3 regions of the Acetobacter zythi genome follow, and region 2 is predicted to be linked to each of the others. Evidence: riboswitches for the same ligand, from Rfam matches in the RefSeq annotation. Region 2 holds a riboswitch; each other region holds the start of a gene.
What was found. Region 2 has a riboswitch for cobalamin ahead of AABE20_RS05525 (aromatic ring-hydroxylating oxygenase subunit alpha). Riboswitches for the same ligand answer to the same signal wherever they lie in the genome.

Region 1 (6,245 bases), on a different contig from region 2:
ACCTGCCATTCGGGCACGTGCGTAACATTTTGCAAAACACTTGTCAGGTAGGTGTAAATTGCAAACATGCCACCAAAACCAATAGCCGCGGTCAACAGGGTTAGCAAAACCTGTGCGTTGCCCAACGCCGTAATCTCACGCAGCGGAGAATTGGAACGGTTTGGGGTATCAGCCGGAATAAAGCGCCATACCCCCATAAAGGTTAAAAACCCGAACAGGCCAATCATCAGGTAAGCAACACGCCAGCCAAAGTGGTTGGCGGCGAAAGTGGAAAAAGGCGCTCCCACCAAGGTGGAAATAGCAATGCCGGACAGCACACGCCCAACGGCCCACCCCCTGCGCGTACGCTCCACCATGGATGCGGCCACCAGAGCCGACACACCAAAAATAGCCCCATGCGGTAATCCGGTCATAAAACGGGCAATCTCAACCAACCCCGGCGTTGGCATGGCAACACTGAGCAGATTGCCAAACCCGAACAAAAGCAGCAGCACAAGCAGCAGTTCCCGGCGCGACAGGCGCGCACCCAGAATGGTAATAAGTGGCGCGCCAACAACAACCCCCAGCGCATAGGCCGTAATGGCGTAACCCGCATCTGCCGTGGACAAATGGAGAGAGGCTGCAAATTCTGGCAGCATGCCCATAATGGCAAACTCGCCAGTGCCAACAACAAATGCGCCAAATGTCAGCACAAGAAGTGCGGCGGTTCTACCCGCTGGAGGCGGCACCGGGGGCGTGCTGCCTGCAGAAGGAATGGTTTGTGTTGTCATAAAGTTTCTCTTAGCCAAAAAGCCTGTCAGGCTGAAAGAATGTTTGCAGCAACCCGGGCAATGGCAATGTCTTCCTCCGTGCTGGCGCCAGAAACCCCGATTGCCCCAAGCAACGTGCCATCCGCAGCTTTAAGCACAAGGCCACCACCAAAACTGGCCATGCCACCATTGGTGTTTTCCAACGTATACGCACGGCCATCCGGACGACCAATTTTTGCAAAATCCGCGCTATCCATCTGGAACAGGGCCGCCGTACGCGCCTTTTTGCTGGCAACATCCACAGCACCCAGAATTGTGCCTTCCATACGCAGGAAGGCAACAGGCCACGCCGCTGCATCCAAAATGGAAATGCAGACATTCACGCCCATCCGCTGCGCCTCGGCATGTGCTGCCTCCAGCATGGCGGTTGCTATTGTTGCTTTCATGGTCCTTACACCTCTTTTGCATAAAGGGGTGTACGTTAGCCCGACTGCTGGAGAAGGGAATAAGCAAAAGAGGGCAAAGCTTATTTATTCAATATTATTGAACATTGAGTTGTTCGAGCGCGCGCATCATCATCCATGCAAGCCTCATCAACCTGTGTTGCGGAAACCTCGCGGGCGGGCCGGTCAGGCACAGGCTTGCCCTGACCTCCCCATTCTCGCGCCACGGAATGGCAACACCGTTCAGCCCCGGCCTGTATGCCTCCATATCCAACGCATAGCCTTTTATGCGGACATCCTCGATCCTGCTCAGCACATCCACATCCAGGGCATTGGCTCGGGTTGCCAGCACCCGCTTACCCAACCCCGGCACACAGGCCAGAAACACCCACCCAACGGCTGACCCTTCCAGATTTTCGCGCCGGGGCATGGTGGCCAGAGCAGGGCAAAGCCCGTTGGGGTCTACAATATCCAGATACGTCGCCTGATCCCCGCTGGGGACCGCCAGCCATGCCGTGGCGCCACTTTTGTGCGCCATAGCCTCCAGCACCGGGCGCAGGCGGGCGCGCAGCAGGTTGTCATCCCCCGCAATACGCGCGAGGTTGAGGATGCGCCCACCCAGATGATACCGCATATCTCCCGACCGGCGCTGGACGTATCCCAAATGGTCCAGCGTTTGCAAAATATTGTGTACTGTTGTTTTGCCTATGCCAGCAATACTGGCAATCTGCTGCAAACGCGCACCACCACCCTGCTGGGCAATAATTTCCAAAATGGCAGCAGAGCGCTCTATGGACTGAATGAGCTTTGGCGTTTTGCTCATGGCGTATTCCTGTTGCCAAAGGGGTTTAGCACATCCCGCCCATATTATACCGTGCGCCCTACAAGTTCATCAGGGCTGAACGCCACAAAACCTTCCGGTGCGGTCCTATCAGGCGGGAAGACCGCTCAGGGCCAGCCTGAGTGCAAAATAGAAGAACACGCCCCCCGTCAGCATATCCAGTACGCGCACAACCTTGGGGGTGGACAGAACACGACCAAGGGAAAACGCCAAACAGGCCAGAGCCGCATACCATGCCACAGCCATAACCACCTGCACCCCCGCCAGCAGCAAGGAATAGCTGACACGCTCCACACCTGCGGGAATAAACTGGGCAAAGGCTGTCAGGTCAAACACACCCACCAGTGGGTTCAGGCAGGTTGTCAGCAAACCGCGCTGATACCCAGCCCCCATACTGGTAATCTGGCGCGCCTGCGCGGCCCCCTCCGCCTGATCATGAACGCCAGCAGAGGGCATAAGCAGGCGGATACCCAGATAAGCCAGATAAAAAGCACCAGCCCATTGGAGCGCCAGATACAACGTGGGGGATGCCGCCACCAGTGCACTGACCCCAAACGCCGTGCCAACACCCCATATGGCCAGCCCCGTGCCGGTACCTAGAGCCGCCCCCAAGGCCGCCTTATGCCCGACATTCATGCCCAGACGGATAACAAGAGCGGTTTCGGTCCCCGGTGTCAGCACCAGAACACCCCACGCTGCGGCAAAGCTCAGTATGGGCAAAAACGTATGGGGCATAACCTGATCCTGCTCTGTATATCGGGCAACATAGGCCACCATGCGGGCCATAATGGCCAACATGGAAGACGGCCCATGTGTAAAAGAGAACAGGAAACAAAAAAAGCCCGAGGCAGGCCAATAAAAAGGCCGCTATGGCTCCCCAGCCTTACCTGCCGCCATACAAATCCATGGCCATACGGCGTGCCCCCACAAGGTGCTGTACAGCCACATAAGCCATGACCATGGCATGCCCGGACACAGTCTTTTCCGCCCCGCTCCGCCCCGGCGCAAAACGGGCTTGCATGACCAGACTTTGCGTCTGCTCCAGCATTATACGGAACTGTGCCTCAAGCTGCTGCCCTCTTGCACGGTAAGAGGCGGGAAGGTCACGCACGAACAGCCCGAACATATGTGCCCCGGCCTGTTGCAAGGCGGCCTCTTCCGCCAGTGGTGTAGCATTCCCTAGCAGGGCCAGAACCTCGGCCCTGTCCGGCGCACTCCGCAGCACATGGTGCAACAGTGGATGCTGGCCGTCCGCCCCGTACGCTGATCGGGTGGAACATGGGGGAAAATACGGGTTAAAACCCGGCATAACATAACGTGACATCAGTCATCTCAGCCCCCGGTCGGCCCCGCCCGGTGACATGGCATGCAAAGACGAAGGCAGGTCTCCTGACTTGCAGATACGCCTTGCACCCTGCCTTCCCGGTTATGCACCAGTGGCTGCCCCTCAGTTGGGGCAACGGGTGTGGGCTTCTGCCTACAGTTGCGGGTACAGTCTCCGACTTGCTCCATAATGGCGCTGACGGTGTTCCCTTTTCATCCGTTCGCACGGAACCTTCGACCAATGGGGTCAGGCTATAACCCCATGCACCAACTGCCGCGAGCAAAAAAAAAGGAAGCGGCCGCTCCCTACACCGGAGCACCCAGCATACCCACGCGCCACCGGCCGGCGTGGCAGGTCAACAGGCTATAACTCAGGGGCGGCACATCCACCCGCGCGGCATGGGCCAGACCCACAGGACCACCCGGATACAACACGTGCAAAACCAGATTCCGCACAACAGCAGGGCGTGCCAGCACCACTGCAACGGGCGGAGTCTGGCTGAGGCTACCCAACCAGAGGGCTATCCTTTGGGAACTGCCAGCAAAACTTTCCCCCCCGGGTGGGGCAAATGTTGCATCGGATAAAAACGCAAGCTGTTCCGCTGGCCCCAGCACTTGCAAGCTTTGACCAGACCATAAACCATAATCTCTGTCCCGTAGGGCCGGTTGTGGTTGCAGCATATGCCCCTCAGCACCAGGTGCTGTAACATCTGGAGCATAATACACGGTAAGCTGGCTGATGGATGGCAGGTAAGCCGCCACTTTTTGCTGGTCATAGCCATTTGCAACCTGCTCGGCCCCATTCGGCAGTTCCCCTTTACGCACAGCCGGGGGCAACTCAGACGCACAGCAAAGCAGCTTCAACACACCAACCTTTCCTGCATTGGCCCTTGGTCCAGGGGCATCGCCATAACTGCGCAATTTGCCAGCATGGCGCAGACACCCTACACCATCAGACATTATTTGACCGCGATTTCAAACCGAGAATCGGATGCCCTCCCCTCCCCGCCTTTTATCCAGTGCTCTGTGTTCCCGTTTTTCATGGGTAGCGCTCTGTGTGGCTTTTTCTGGCTGTGCGGCCCCCATTACCGTGCAACGCCTGAGCCTGACGGACAGCTACAAGGAACGAAGCCAGAGCACGCTGAGCGGGCAGACCCTGAGCAACACCACCCGCATTGTGCTTGAGCGCCAGAACCTGTTGCCCAAATGGAAAAAAAATCCGGCACAGGCTTTGGCCATCCTGCGCGCCAGCACACAGGCGCAGTTTTATACACCCGATCTACAGGACCAGCTTTTTGCTCTGGCGGAACTGCACTACCTTATGGCCCGCCAGAACACGGACCGTACGGCTTTTATGGCTGCCGCGCTTTATGCCTACGCCTACCTGAACCCCGATGGGCCAGAACACGCAAAACCCAACCCGTATGATGTGCATTTTCGGCAAGCCTGCGACATATATATGTTTGGCCTGACCGAAGCGCTGGGCAACCCGGTTAATGTGACACCGCAACGCTGGACGCTGCCATTTGGAACACTCGACCTGTCCACCGACCCCGCGCAGACACAATGGTATGGCTACACCCTGACCGACTTCCGCCCCACCGCACGCCTGTCTGTGCGTGGGATCAAAAACATTTATCGCAAGGCGGGGCTGGGGGAACCTCTGGCCGCGGTTCCACGCCCACCGGCCAATAGCCAGATTTCCTTTTCCATTACCGACAAGCTGCGTATTCCCGTTAACCTTCTGCTGGACATTCCCACCCCCCGCCAGCAGATTTTTACAAACCAGATTTCTGGGCGCCTGACACTGGCAACCATTGACAGAACATCCAGCCTGCCCACAACAGACGGCGTTATTCCCCTCCAATATGACCAGACCGCCTCCCGCGCGATCAGCCTGAGCAATGCGGTGGACTGGTCTGTGGAATACAAGGGTTTTCTGGATGGCAATCTGTTTAACAAGCGTGCGCAGCTTATTGCCATAGAACCGCACCAGTATGGCCACAGGCCCGTCGTGCTTGTGCATGGCACGGCATCCAGCCCCGGACGTTGGGCGGATATGGTGAATGACCTGCTCGAAGACCCACAAATCCGGGAGCATTATGAATTCTGGTTTTTTTCCTATGCAACGGGCAACCCCATTCCCTACTCCGCCCTGCAACTGCGCGATGCCCTGAACCGCACCATTCATGATCTGGGCGGCACACAAGCCGACCCCGCACTGGGGCAGATTACCCTGATCGGGCACAGCCAGGGCGGGCTGTTGGCAAAAATGCTGGCCATTGATCCGCATGATGCCTTGTGGAAAGGGCTGACCCAGCGCTCCCTTTCCAGCCTCAATCTCTCGGCCAATGTACACCAGTTTTTGGAACGATCCCTTTTTCCCACCCCCATGCCTGAAGTCAAAAGTGTTGTGTTTATTTCCACTCCACAGCACGGCAGTTATCTGGCGGATTTTTCCATTGCCCATCTTATCGGGCGGATGGTCACCTTCCCCGCAGCCATTACAGAAGTGACCCAGCAAATCCTGCAGGGCAATACTGGTGCTCTTAAAGTGGATATGAGTCCCGGCCGCCTTGGCAGTGTTTATGGCATGTCCCCCCGCAGCGCATTCATACAGGCACTGGCCTCCGTGCCTGTTGCGCCAGATGTGCAAAGCCATTCCATTATTCCCGTCATAGGCAATGGCCCATTGAGTCATGCCGATGATGGCGTTGTGACCTATGCCAGCGCACATGACCCACAGGTGCAAAGTGAACTGGTTGTCCGCAACTCCGGGCATTCCACGCAGGCTAACCCCATTACCATTGCAGAAGTGCGCCGTATTCTGCTGCAACAACTGGCCACAACCCTGCCCGACATCCGCATGAAGGGCGATATGAACCACAC
Region 2 (6,245 bases):
ATGGGAGCCGGAACGCGGTGTCCGTTGCACCATGTGCTTCGATATGCGTTTTGAACGCACATCACTTTACGCTCATGAACATGATTTCCCCGTGATGACCAGTTCGCTCGGTATTTCACGATGGAAGAATATGGCGCAGATCAATGATTGCGGCCAACGCGCCGTATCTCCTTATGAAGGGCTCTCCTACTGGGATTTCAACTGGCGCAAAGGGGGCGGTTCCTCGCGGATGATCGAGATCAGCAAACAGGAGAAGTTCTACCAGCAGGAATATTGCGGCTGCGCCTATTCGCTGCGTGATACCAATGCTCATCGCCGCAGTCAGGGGCGTTCGCCGATCGAGCTTGGCACGCTCTATTATGGAACCGACGATGAGGCATGATCACACACAAGACGAGGGGGCCTGTTTGCTCGGTGATGTGCCGACCCCCAAAACGACACGTGATGAGAAGCAGCACGAAGCCTCTCTGGCATGCGATGCCCCGGAGGACAGCGTTCCGGATGAGGAAACCCAGTTCGGATGTCCGTGTTGTATGAACCCGTGGCTCCGTTGATCCGGGCAATATGCTGTTCAGACAGTGAAACGAACCATGCACCACGCCCTTGCCAGAGATATTCTGTCTTATCTCCAGACACCTGAACGTCTGGCCCTCTCAAAGAGTGAACGCCTTACGCGGTTTGTGGATTTTCTCTCGGGAAATCACAGGATTATTGGCTGCCGAAAGCAGGAATGTCGGAAACGACTGCGCCGGTTCGGGTACATCCTCGGTGCTGTCTGTCCTATGGCAGAGAGGGCGAGCGATATTGAAAAGCTCATCACGACGGTGGAGGACATCTGCACACGTCCTTTCACGCCAGCCACTCTTCAGGATGCATTGGGAATTTCCAGTCGGGAACATATCAGATGGACGTGTGACGGCAAGCTCAGGCCGATTGGAACGAAAATGATAAAGGATCGTGGGCGTTTCTCGCTGACTTTATACAGCGCGGAAGACGTGGCGAGACTGCTAATGTCTCCGGAAATTCTGGCATCGTGGAGGGCAAGACCTGTGGCCTGCCCTCCACGATAGAAACCCGCAGAGTTACCTATCAGGCCGAGAGTTCTTTTCGAACAATTTCCGCACCTGCGCCCAGAGCATCCAGCTTGCCGCGAGCCACATTACGCGGCAAAGGCGCCATACCGCAATTGGTGCAGGGATAAAGCTTGTCGGCATCCACAAATTGAAGGGCTTTTCGTAGCGTATTTGCGACTTCGTCTGGAGTTTCAATGGCATTGGTGGCTACATCAATGGCGCCGACCATGACCTTTTTCCCACGAATAAGTTCGATCAGATCCATCGGAACGCGGGAGTTCTGACATTCCAGTGAAATCAGATCGATATTGGATTTCTGCAGTTTGGGAAAGATCTCTTCATACTGCCGCCACTCTTCCCCAAGGGCATTTTTCCAGTCGATATTGGCTTTGATACCATAACCATAGCAGATATGGACGGCGGTTTCGCATTTCAGTCCTTCAATAGCCCGCTCCAAAGTGGCGATGCCCCAGTCATTGACCTCATCAAAAAAAACATTGAAGGCAGGCTCATCGAACTGGATGATGTCGACACCAGCCGCTTCCAGTTCTTTCGCTTCCTGATTGAGAATTTTGGCGAATTCGCAGGCCAGTTTTTCGCGGCTTTTGTAGTGGCCATCATGGAGCGTGTCGATCATGGTCATGGGACCGGGGAGCGCCCACTTGATGGGCTTCTTCGTCAGCGTGCGTAAAAACTTCGCATCCTCGACAAAAACAGGCTTCTCGCGCGTTACAGCGCCTATGACTGATGGCACGCTCGCATCGTAGCGGTTGCGAATTTTGACCGTCTGGCGATTCTCGAAATCTACACCATTGAGATGTTCAATGAACGTCGTGACGAAATGCTGACGCGTTTGTTCACCGTCACTGACGATATCGATCCCAGCGCGGTCCTGATCGTCCAGTGTCAGGCGTAGCGCATCCTGTTTGCCTTCGACCAGTTCCTCTCCGTGCAATTTCCAGGGCGACCACAGGGTCTCAGGCTGTGCGAGCCATGAGGGTTTGGGCAGACTACCAGCCGTTGAGGTGGGGAGCAGTGTTTTCATGAGAGATGACCTTGTCTTTCTGATGGATCAGCCGGCGTCACTGGCAGACCACTGTTCGAGGATATCGTGATATGGCCAGATGAAATTTTCTTCCGTATATTTTCCCTGAGCGGTTGCCAGTTGGCTCCGCTCTTCCCGGTCGTAGACAATTCGGGTGTTTGAATAATCCTGATGATTCAGGCTTGGCTGATAACAGTCAGCCGCCGCAGAATTGGCATTGTAAATTTCAGGACGGTAGACCTTCTGAAAAGATTCCATCACGCTGATGGTGCTGATCAGTTCAAGGGCAGAATAGTCAGACAGCAGATCGCCAAAAAAATAGAAGGCCAACGGTGCAGCACTATTGCGCGGCATGAAATAACGAACCTGCATACCCATTTTTTGAAAATACTGGTCTGTCAGGGAAAATTCTCGCTGCTCATATTCAACGCCGAGAACAGGATGCTGATTTTCCGTCCGATGATAGGTACGATTGGTCGAAACACTGAGGCAGATGACTGGCGGTTTTTTGAAATTCTGCTTGTAAGCAGACGAGTTCATAACGCTTTTAAAGAGATTTCCATGTAAGTCCCCATAGTTATGGGGGACACTGAATTCGGCTTTCTCTTTATTGTAAGCCGGTAACAACACGCTGAAGTCGTAATCCCGCACATACGAGGAAAAACTGTTCCCGGCGAGGCCCTCTATCCGTTTGTTGGCGTTTTTATCAACAATTGTTGTGTAGAGGACTTCGATCAGAGGAAAGCTGCCGCTTTTGCCAGAAAAGGCGAGATCCATCTCGACAGAAACGATTTCAAGTTCAAGAGTGTAGCGATCTCTGTTGGCATTATCCCAGTGCGCCAGATCATTGAACCGGTTGTCGATCATGCGCAGCACGTTGCGCAGGTTTTCCTGACGGCTTTCCCCTCTCGCCAGATTGGCAAAATTGGTCGTAAGGCGCGTCCTGTCAGAAGGATGATAGTTCTCATCGAAGCGGAGCCTATGGATACTGAATGTCGAGTCCTGAATCATTGTGGTCCTGTGTCCCTTTTCCACCCCAATCCAGAATGAGGACAATGGTGATGCATGGCATCCCCAGTTTGGCTTCTGCCTCTCTCAGGCGGTGGTGGTCATCGTCATCGCAGCTTTATGCCTGAACGTATCCGTGAGTAGAAATGATTTGATTTCATAAACACATCAATTTTGTTCATGGTAAAATGTGGCGGCGTTGTCCCCGGAAAGAACGACACCGGAAACTGATCAGCGCACTGTTTGTCTTCGGGAAATCAGGTCAATCAGACGCATGGTCTACATACGAAAAACTGATATCTGCCTTCCGCCGCTCCATGATGTTCCAGCTTGCACTCTGGATGCGTTTGGCGGCATGGTGCAAAGGCAAACGCTTCAATGGTCCCGCGCGAGCGGGTTAATAGGGAACTCCGTTATGTTCTGGTCAGACATTCGGCCAGAAGCAAAGTCGGAGGCTGCTCCCGCAACTGTAGGCGGTATGTCACTGGTTCGTTCACTTTGAACGTGAACCACTGTTCTCATAGGAACGGGAAGGTTGGAACCGGTTGGCCATGATCCGTGAGCCAGGAGACCTGCCATTGCTCAGCCACCAACCGTCGGGCGGGATGACCGAAGGGAGGAGAGAATATATGCCTGTCTGCCTTATGCCGCGGTCGTTCCTGATGAATCAGGCGGTGGCCTCTTGTCCGGACACGGTCTTCTGCTCTGTTATTCCTGACCGATATATGGACAACGCTTTTGTGCTGCTGACAGCATTGATCCGTTAGAAACTTTCGGTTCAGCCGGCGGACACTGACGCATTCTGTCCGGTAATTGATAACGAGTTATACCTGCTCAGACAAAATGCGAGAGACGACATAACGCTCCATGACTTGGGTTGCGTTGTTTCCTTTGCGCTGAGCCAGTTGAAGTGTCGAGGTAATGGAAAACGAGCTCCACCAAATTTCAGACCATTCAGCGTGCGCGGTACAGATTGATTTAAGACGTGTCAGAACCAACCCGGATTTCTGGTATCCTGTCGCCTGGTCCCGTGAATTGGGAGGGGAAAAGGCAATCGATGTCCGGTTTGCAGGACAGCATATCGTCATCGTACGTCCTAAAAGCGGCGTTCCTTATGCGCTAGATGGCCTGTGCGCCCATCGGCAGGTTCTGCTTGGCAAAGGAAAGGTTTGTGGTGACCAGATAAGCTGTCCCGCTCATGGTCTGAGATATAATCGGGACGGCCAATGTGTTTCGCCCAATGTTTCTGCCGAAGCGCAATGTCTGCGTCTCAAAAGTTGGGCCTGTCGCGAAAAAGACGGGCTTATTTTTGTTTTCATGGGGGATCAGTCTCTTGCAGAGATTGTCCCGCTCCCTGACTTTCCAAGGGTGAGAGATACGCGTTATCGCACGCGACGTTTCGGGCAGATGGTGAACTGTCATTACAGTTTCATGCATGAAAACCTGATGGATATGAATCACCAGGTCCTGCACAGTCGGTTGGTCGGAAAAATGAAGCCGCGGTTTCTGGGAATGGACCACGGTGATGATTTTGTTGAAGCCCGCTACACCTTTGCACGAACCGGCGGCAAACAGCCTTTGAGTGAGGCGCTGATCTACGGCCAGAGACGCCGTGATGGTCGGGATTTTGCCTATCGGGACGTCATGACCATCAGGACACACTATCCCTATCAGAGCCTGCGTATTGAAACGCAGGGGATTGAGGAACCCGTGATGGAGTTGTGGATCTCGTATGTGCCACAGGACCGTGAGCAAATGACCAACCGTGTTTTCGGTCTGTTGTCGATCAAACGATTGAAAGTGCCTTTTTTACTGGATCTTGCCTGGCCAATACTGGTCGCATTCACGGAGCGCGTCTTCTTTGAAGATCGCGAGATTGTCGAGCTGGAACAGGCGGCATGGAAAGACCTCGGTGGAGATCACAATCGGGAAGTCTTTCCTGTTATCAATCAACTTCGCAATCTGCTCAGGCGATGTGGTCAGGCACCGGAAAGCGCAGAAAAGGCAGCACTATGAGATTGCCTTTTATAGCACCACCTTCCCACGCTTTTCATCCTTTGCTGGAAAAGATCATTCTTCTGGCGCCTGATCGAACCTGTGTCATTTCTTTACTGGGGACAGATGCAGTTTTACCTGAAGAAGAACAATTGCAGCAGAATGGCTATGATCTTTTCCAGATGACTGTTTCCAATCTACCAACAGACCATCAGATGCGTGGTGACTATCTGGAAGCACATTTCAGGCCGCTTCTCGACACAGCGATAGAAATGGCGATGGCGCTGACTGACAGGCCAGCGCATGTGCAGGAAGCAAGTTACGTGCAAACCTATATAGCGGTTCAGAATCTGATTGGTGCACAGAAAGCTGCGATGGATCTGTATTGTCGTGTGCAAGTTGTATCAATATTTTCATGATTTTCCTTGTTACGCCCTTCTCCTTTGTTTCAGGGCGAGAGGGTCGACGTCAGTCAGTGGATGCAAGCTGAAACTATGATTTCCTGAAGAGTTTGAGCCAGAGGAGACAGGTCATGAGTAATGTTATGGATTTCCCCATCCAGAACGGGGCGGCCAGGTCCTATCTGGCTGCGAAAGATCTCACAAAAGAACAGTGCCGTTTTATTCTCTCTCTACCGATAAATGGTGAATATGGCATTCCCAGAGCGGATCGCGGCGCCATCCGTGGATCATTGATATTGATGGGATATGTCGCGGCCGGGTTTTCCGCACGCTGGGGCAGTGCTGCCGCTCGCCTTACCAGTCGAGGACGCATCGTGCATCGGAAATTGATGTCTGGTGAAAACCTTTGATGAAGTGGCATAGGATCTGAAGAGGGAAAGCTAACATAGGCCATTTGAATGGTGGCCTCGAATTTAGAATCAAAAAATTATGCGATGTCATCGGGACTGAAACTAGCCGATCACTCATGAAACAATGTCCGCTTACGGGATGACTGCATTCATGCGAACACGTCTGCAATGAGGCGACTGCTGCCCGTCCGCTCTGCTTCTGCTATACTGACAGGTATGTTGCTGCAGGAATTGTCCATAATGCTTAGCGGTCAATCTCAATCACCAGCTTTGTTCCGCTGGAGAGAATGCGCATACCGATCTCCCCATGTTT
Region 3 (6,245 bases), on a different contig from region 2:
CCGGGTCATGGTAGGTCGCTTTACGCTCAGCCGCCTTTCCCCGGTCCGGCTGTACGGCAAGGGTTATGTGGCCGAGCGTTGCAAAACGCAGGTGGAAGGCCCCCTCCTTTACCGCGCCATCCTGCTCGGGCTGGCCCCATGCTTTTGTAACGGACGCCATAAAATCCGTATCCAGCCCTGCACTCAGCTTTTGATATTCGGCAACAGACAACACCACCTGCGCGGGCTGGTGGGCCATAAGGCGGGTCAGGTCCTGTGCTGTTGGCACCGGCTGCCCGCCTGCCCAATACCCCTGTTTTTGCATGTGCTGCACAATGTTGTGCAGGCTGGCAAACCCGTCCAGACCGACTGCGTGGGCCACATGCGCACGTGTGTGCTCCAGCCCCGCACCGGGGTAATCCGAGAGCACAATGCCAACCTGCTTTTGCTCTACAGGTTTTTTACGCAGCCGTGCCCAGCCCATGGCGCGTGCCGCCACCATGGCAATACCCGCCTCATACGCCACACGTCGCGCTGGTAGCCCCGGTGCTTCCTCCTGACGGAAGGAAATGGGGAATGTCGCAATTGTGCCATCCAGTTCGGGCAATACCACCTGCATGGCAAGGTCCGAGCGCCCCAGCCCGCGTGCACTACCGGCCCACAAAGCCTGCGTGCTACCGGGCTGCAAAACCTGCAACACGGGCGCATCCGCCCCATCCAGCGCGGAAAACCCCTGCCCACCCCGTGCGGAAAAACAGGTGGCGTTCAACACCACATCGGGCTGTGCGCGGCGCAGATACCCGGCCACGCCCTCCGCTACGGTTTTATCCTTAAGAGATGTGACAAACAGCAACGCCACGCGGCACCCCTGCCCGGCCAGAACCTCGGCCAGCCGTTCCAGCCCGGCCATGTCCGATGCCTGAAGATGCGCACGGTAAAAGACCAGAACTGCCGAATAGTCCCCCCTCCCCTGCTGCGCGGGGTAGGTGCGGTAAACACCCCATGCAGGCAGAGGCTCGGGCTGTGCGCCATCCTCCTCCCCACCATTGGCAAGGGTTGCCATAAGGCGTAGGGCGGCGGCCATGTTGTTTGGCCCGCCATAAGCAAAAAAACCGTTCAGGCGCTGGCGTTGTGCTGCCTGCACACCGTACGACAAGTCCTCCAGACGGGTGTCATCCGCCTCTGCTCCTACGGACTGCCCTGCACCGCCACACCCGGTATGACCGGGCAAAAACACCACGGGCACCTGCTGCTCACGCGCCCATGCAGCCAGTTCCTCCGCACCATATCGCCAGTAATCCACCCCACCCAGCAGGCGCACCACCACACATCTGGCCCCCTGCAACGTGCTTTCCACATACAGGTCAATCGACATGGGGTGCCGCAGGCGCGCAAGGTTTGTGACCTGCACGGAAGGCAGGGAGGCATGCCCTTCTTTGCCGCGTATCTGCTGCTCCGCATGGCGCAGCCCCAGCAGATCACTCTCTGTAAAGGACAGGACAACAATATCCGCACCGGGCAACCCCAGATCTTCGGCGGTGTCCTGTTCATCCAGCGTCCGGTTTTCGCGGACCAGAAGGTGCATGCCCGCCCCCCTTACGTGGCCAGATGGCCAGCAAGGGCAGTGGCAATGGCGGTCGCATCCAGACCTTTCTGCCCAATGACCACAATGCGACCCGTGCGTTCTTCGGTGGTGGCCAAAGGCCGGTCAAATTCGTGCCTGAAGCGGCTCCCCACCCCCTGCACCGCCAGCCGCATGGGTTTGCCCGCCACGGCGGCAAACCCCTTCATACGCAACACGTCAAAGCTGCGTGCGGTGTTTTGCAAGGTGGTCAGGAACTCATCCACCGTCTGCTGTTCGGGCACGACCACCACAAAACTTTCAAAATCATCATGTTCGTGCTCACCATCCTCCGCATCGTGGTGAGAGGGACGGGCGGCAAGATCACTCTCGGCCGCAGCCCCAATACCCAGCAGCACGGCGGGGTCCACCTTGCCTTCCATTGCCCGCACGATCTGTATGGGCCGGGGCGCATGGTCGCGAATATCCTGCTCAACAGCAGCCAGCTGTGCTGCATCCAGCAGGTCCGTCTTGTTCAGCACCACCAGATCGGCAGCGTTAATCTGGTCTTCAAACACTTCGGCCAACGGGTTGTCATGGTCCAAGGAGGGATCCTCCGCCCGCTGTGCTTCCACCGCCTGCGGGTCATCCGCAAAGCGCCCGGCGGCCACGGCGGGTGCATCCACCACGGCCACAACACCATCCACGGTCATGCGGTTACGCACCGTGGGCCAGCCAAAAGCCTTGAGCAGGGGCTTGGGCAGGGCCAGACCTGATGTTTCGATCACCACATGCTCGGGTGGGTCGGCCCGGTCCAGCAGGGCTTCCATGGTGGGCAAAAAGTCATCCGCCACGGTGCAGCACAGGCAGCCATTAGTCAGTTCGACAATATCTTCCTCGCGGCAGCCCTCCACCCCGCAACCACGCAGGATTTCGCCATCAATCCCGAGGGAGCCGAATTCGTTGACCACCACGGCAATGCGGTGCCCCTGCGCGCGGCTGAGCAGATGCCGGAGCAGGGTGGTTTTTCCAGCCCCCAAAAAACCGGTAATAATGGTTACGGGCACACGTGTTCTGGCTGCGGTCATGGTTTTTCCTGTTCATTGTAAAGCGTTGCGGGCACACGCCCCAGCACCATATTGGCCAGCGATGCAGGGCGGCGCGATGGCATGACGGTCCCTTTGGCGGAAGCCGCGTACAGGCGGGCAAAAGCCAGAATATCCTCTGCTTTTTCCTCCCCAAGATGGCCAAGCAGCCACGTCCAGCGCTCGGGCATGGCAATGGCCGCTGTACACCCACGGTCACACGCGGCCAGACAGGCCACTGGCCGCAGCGTGGCCGATGGCGCCAGGTCTGCCAGCCGCTCCGCATCCAGCAGGTTTTGCAGGCGTTCGAGCAGTTGCGCACCCGGCGGGCAGTCCATGGCAGGCCCACCGCGCCTGCACGTAACGCACACATGCAGCACAGGTGGCCCGGCATGTGCCGGATTATCGGAAGGAGAAAGCGAGGCGTGTTCCGCGGTCATGCGTCTTTCCAACAGGCCATTCTTCCATATGGCGGAGCAATGGCAGGCATGGGGGCAGTCACAACCAGCCCTCTGCCACGCATATGGCAAAGAAAACGCACCAATGGGTGCATTCGTGCCCGCCGGGCACCCCGCCAGCAAACAACGCCAGAACGCAGCCATTCCCCAAGGAACAGCCTTATAGACTTGTGATGGCAGGTCTCCTGGCTTGTACCCTACCTGCCCCGGCGTTTGGCTGGAGCAGAGCGCCGTTCCGGGCCTTCCCGATTCCTTGGCGGAACCAGTGGCGGTCCCTCAGGCAGGGCCTGAGCGGAACGTGATGGGTACTTACAGTTGCGGGGGCAGCGACGGTTTTGCACCGATCTTCCCTTTTCACCCCCGATCAGGGGGCACCATCAAGTGCGCGCATGATGCGCACAAAAACCGTGTCGGTTCAAGCTATGCGCCCATGTGGCGGGCCATACCTGCGGCGCATAAGCCAAACAGGCGCGCACTGTGGAGTACGGAACATGATTGACCCATACGGAGGGTTGTCCTATTTTACGCATATAGTTTTTATATCAACTATAATGACACTAATTTAATGGGCCGCATGACTGACCAGCGCAACACAGCAGCACTGGATGAGACGCACTTTCCCGGCATGGCGCTGACCTTCCGGGTTATGCGGCTGGCAACGCTATGGCGCACCCGTCTGGACCGGGCGTTGCGCCCGCATGGCATGACTCTGGCCGTCATGCGCCCCATGGCCTACCTGCGCATGCTGTCAGAAGGCGCCACCCAGCGCGATCTGGCCCAGACCATGAACATAGACTGCTCGGCACTGGTGCGTGTTCTGGACCTGCTGGAAAAACAAAACTTCATCACCCGCCAGCCCGATGCGCAGGACCGCCGCGCCAAGCGCCTGTTCCTGACAGATTTAGGGCAGGAACAATGCAGGCTGTTCCATAATATTGCCGCCGAACTGGAGCGTGACATTCGGCGTGCCCTCCCCCCCGTTCAGGCCGATACCCTCACCCACACCCTTTCCACCCTGCTTGAAGCGCACCATGCCCACACGCTCTGACCTGCCTGCCCGGCCCGGCCCGCTCCTGCAATGGGTCAACACCCGTGTTGCGCCCGCATTTTTTGCGGATGATGCACGCTGGAATGGCTTTGTCGCCACGGCGGGCTATACCATGCGGGTTTTCCTTTCCATTGGCATTGCGCTGTTTCTGGCCTTTGTTTTTCAGCTTCAGTCCCCGCTCAGTGCGGCAACAACGGTGCTTATTGTTTCCAACCCCACGGTTGGGGCCATGGTTTCCAAAAGTATCTGGCGTATTATTGGCACCCTGATCGGGGCTACAATTAGTGTTGGGGTCATGGCTGTGTTTGTGCAGTCACCCGTTCTGTATTTTGCGGTGCTGTCCGTTTTTGTGGGTCTTGCCTGTATGGTGGCCACATTTTTGCGGTTTTTTCGCGCGTATGCGGCCGTGCTGACCGGGTACACCATTGTTATTATTGCAGCCCCCGCCTTTGCCAACCCCGATGGTATTTTTCTGTCCGCCATGAGCCGCCTGTCCGTGGTGACAACGGGTATTGTGGTGACAGCCTGTGTATTTATGGTCACATCTCCACGCAAACCCAGCACGGTTCTGCACAAACTCGGTCAGGCATTCAGAGACACGGTTCTGCACGCCAGAACGTTTCATAAAGCCGAGAGCGAACGCACCACGCCCGAGGCGCTGGACGCCACAGTGACCAGCACGCTGGAAAAACAGGAACAGAAAGCCCAAAGTGCGAACGCGGCTTTTCGCGGATTTGGCCAGCCGATCTATGATAGTCGCAGTAAGCTACTGGCTAATATGAGCGGCCTGACCCCCGCCATAGAATTTGCCGCAGCAGACGACCCGGATATGCAAAACCGCGTGCGCAACCTGCGCCTGTGCCTAAGCCGCCTGACAGGGCTGATTGTCAGCTACCACCCCTACTGGCTGACCTTCTCCTCCGGGGTGGAGGAAACGCGCGCCGTACACCTGCTGGTTGCCCAAACCCTGGGTCAGGTACTGGAACTGACCGAACGCCCAGACTGGCTGACCAACGCCACTCCACTGTCCACCTGCTTGCATGACGCGCTAAAAACACTGGAACAGCTTGCCCGCCAGACCACCAGCACCACCACACTGGCCGCGCTGGACAACACGCGCGATGCACTGGTGCAGATGGATCTGGCCCTGCATGACCTGACCAGCCTGCGCCCGGACCGCACGCAGGCCAACATCCAGCCTTATCTTGAATGGCCAACCGCCCTGCGTAACGGTGTGCGTGGGGGCTTTATTGCCCTGCTGGCAGGCATGTTGTGGTATGTTCTGCATTGGAGTGCTGGCCCACTGCTGATCATATATACTGTTGCCGCATCCAGCCTTTTATCCACCACCCCATCTGCCGCCAAGGCCAGCCCCATGATGGCGGCGGGCACAATACTGGCCATTCCCATGGGGTTTTTGTGCCATGCGCTGGCCCTGCCACGCATAGATGGCTACCCCCTGCTCTGGCTGAGCCTCTGCCTGTTCCTGCTACCGGGCGTGTGGTTGCAGTTCCACCCGCGCTACAGCATTGGCGCGTTTGGATATGCCGTATTTTTTACCATGATGCTCTCGGTCGATAACCCGATTGTTTATGATGACCTGACCCTGACCAACAACTGGATGAGCATGCTGGCCGCATGCTCCCTACTGGCTATTGTTTTTCGGGTTATTCTACCTGCCGATCACAGGCTGGATGCGGCGCGGCTGGTAACGTCGCTCACCCGCAGTATTCAAAAACTGGCGCGCACACCCTATGGCCGTACCGAACCATGGGTGGCGTGGGAGGGCCTGCAACTCCAAAAAATCTCCCGCCTGATGATGCGCCTATCCTTTATTACAACCAGTCTGGACCGGCAGGGTTATACGGATGCGGCCTTTGCCTCGCTCTCTCTTGGCAGGCTGATTGTGCGGCTTAAATGGAACGCGGCCCACGCAACGCTGGACCCGCAGGCCCATGCCGCACTGGAAAACGCTTTTAACGCCTTTGCCCAACTCCGCCACAACCCGGCGGAAACCGCACAGGCGCTCCGCCAGGCGGCACAGGCCATCCGCACCATTCCAACGCAGGAGGCGGGGTTATCCCTCACCCGCGACCGCACCCTGTCCTGCCTTG

Region 1: linked by a shared signal. The riboswitch ahead of AABE20_RS09685 (hypothetical protein) and the one ahead of AABE20_RS05525 (aromatic ring-hydroxylating oxygenase subunit alpha) in region 2 are both predicted to bind cobalamin.
Region 3: linked by a shared signal. The riboswitch ahead of AABE20_RS09970 (DUF1636 family protein) and the one ahead of AABE20_RS05525 (aromatic ring-hydroxylating oxygenase subunit alpha) in region 2 are both predicted to bind cobalamin.

What each region holds. Positions count from the first base shown of each region.
Region 1 is NZ_CAWUEO010000023.1:218,479-224,723, reverse strand. Features, by position in the region: gene AABE20_RS09705 (MFS transporter) at 1-770, opposite strand, end outside; gene AABE20_RS09700 (GlcG/HbpS family heme-binding protein) at 797-1,195, opposite strand; gene AABE20_RS09695 (IclR family transcriptional regulator) at 1,290-2,015, opposite strand; gene AABE20_RS09690 (LysE family translocator) at 2,124-2,831, opposite strand; gene AABE20_RS09685 (hypothetical protein) at 2,917-3,357, opposite strand; cobalamin riboswitch at 3,396-3,607, opposite strand; gene AABE20_RS09680 (histidine phosphatase family protein) at 3,663-4,223, opposite strand; gene AABE20_RS09675 (esterase/lipase family protein) at 4,348-6,245, shown strand, end outside.
Region 2 is NZ_CAWUEO010000010.1:11,597-17,841, reverse strand. Features, by position in the region: gene AABE20_RS05540 (epoxyqueuosine reductase QueH) at 1-382, shown strand, start outside; gene AABE20_RS05535 (methionine synthase) at 1,090-2,118, opposite strand; gene AABE20_RS05530 (DUF1852 domain-containing protein) at 2,146-3,129, opposite strand; cobalamin riboswitch at 3,489-3,720, shown strand; gene AABE20_RS05525 (aromatic ring-hydroxylating oxygenase subunit alpha) at 4,048-5,142, shown strand; gene AABE20_RS05520 (hypothetical protein) at 5,139-5,540, shown strand; gene AABE20_RS05515 (hypothetical protein) at 5,654-5,932, shown strand; gene AABE20_RS05510 (winged helix-turn-helix transcriptional regulator) at 6,190-6,245, opposite strand, start outside.
Region 3 is NZ_CAWUEO010000023.1:274,758-281,002, reverse strand. Features, by position in the region: gene cobN (cobaltochelatase subunit CobN) at 1-1,564, opposite strand, end outside; gene cobW (cobalamin biosynthesis protein CobW) at 1,576-2,628, opposite strand; gene AABE20_RS09970 (DUF1636 family protein) at 2,625-3,065, opposite strand; cobalamin riboswitch at 3,242-3,477, opposite strand; gene AABE20_RS09965 (MarR family winged helix-turn-helix transcriptional regulator) at 3,649-4,131, shown strand; gene AABE20_RS09960 (FUSC family protein) at 4,115-6,245, shown strand, end outside.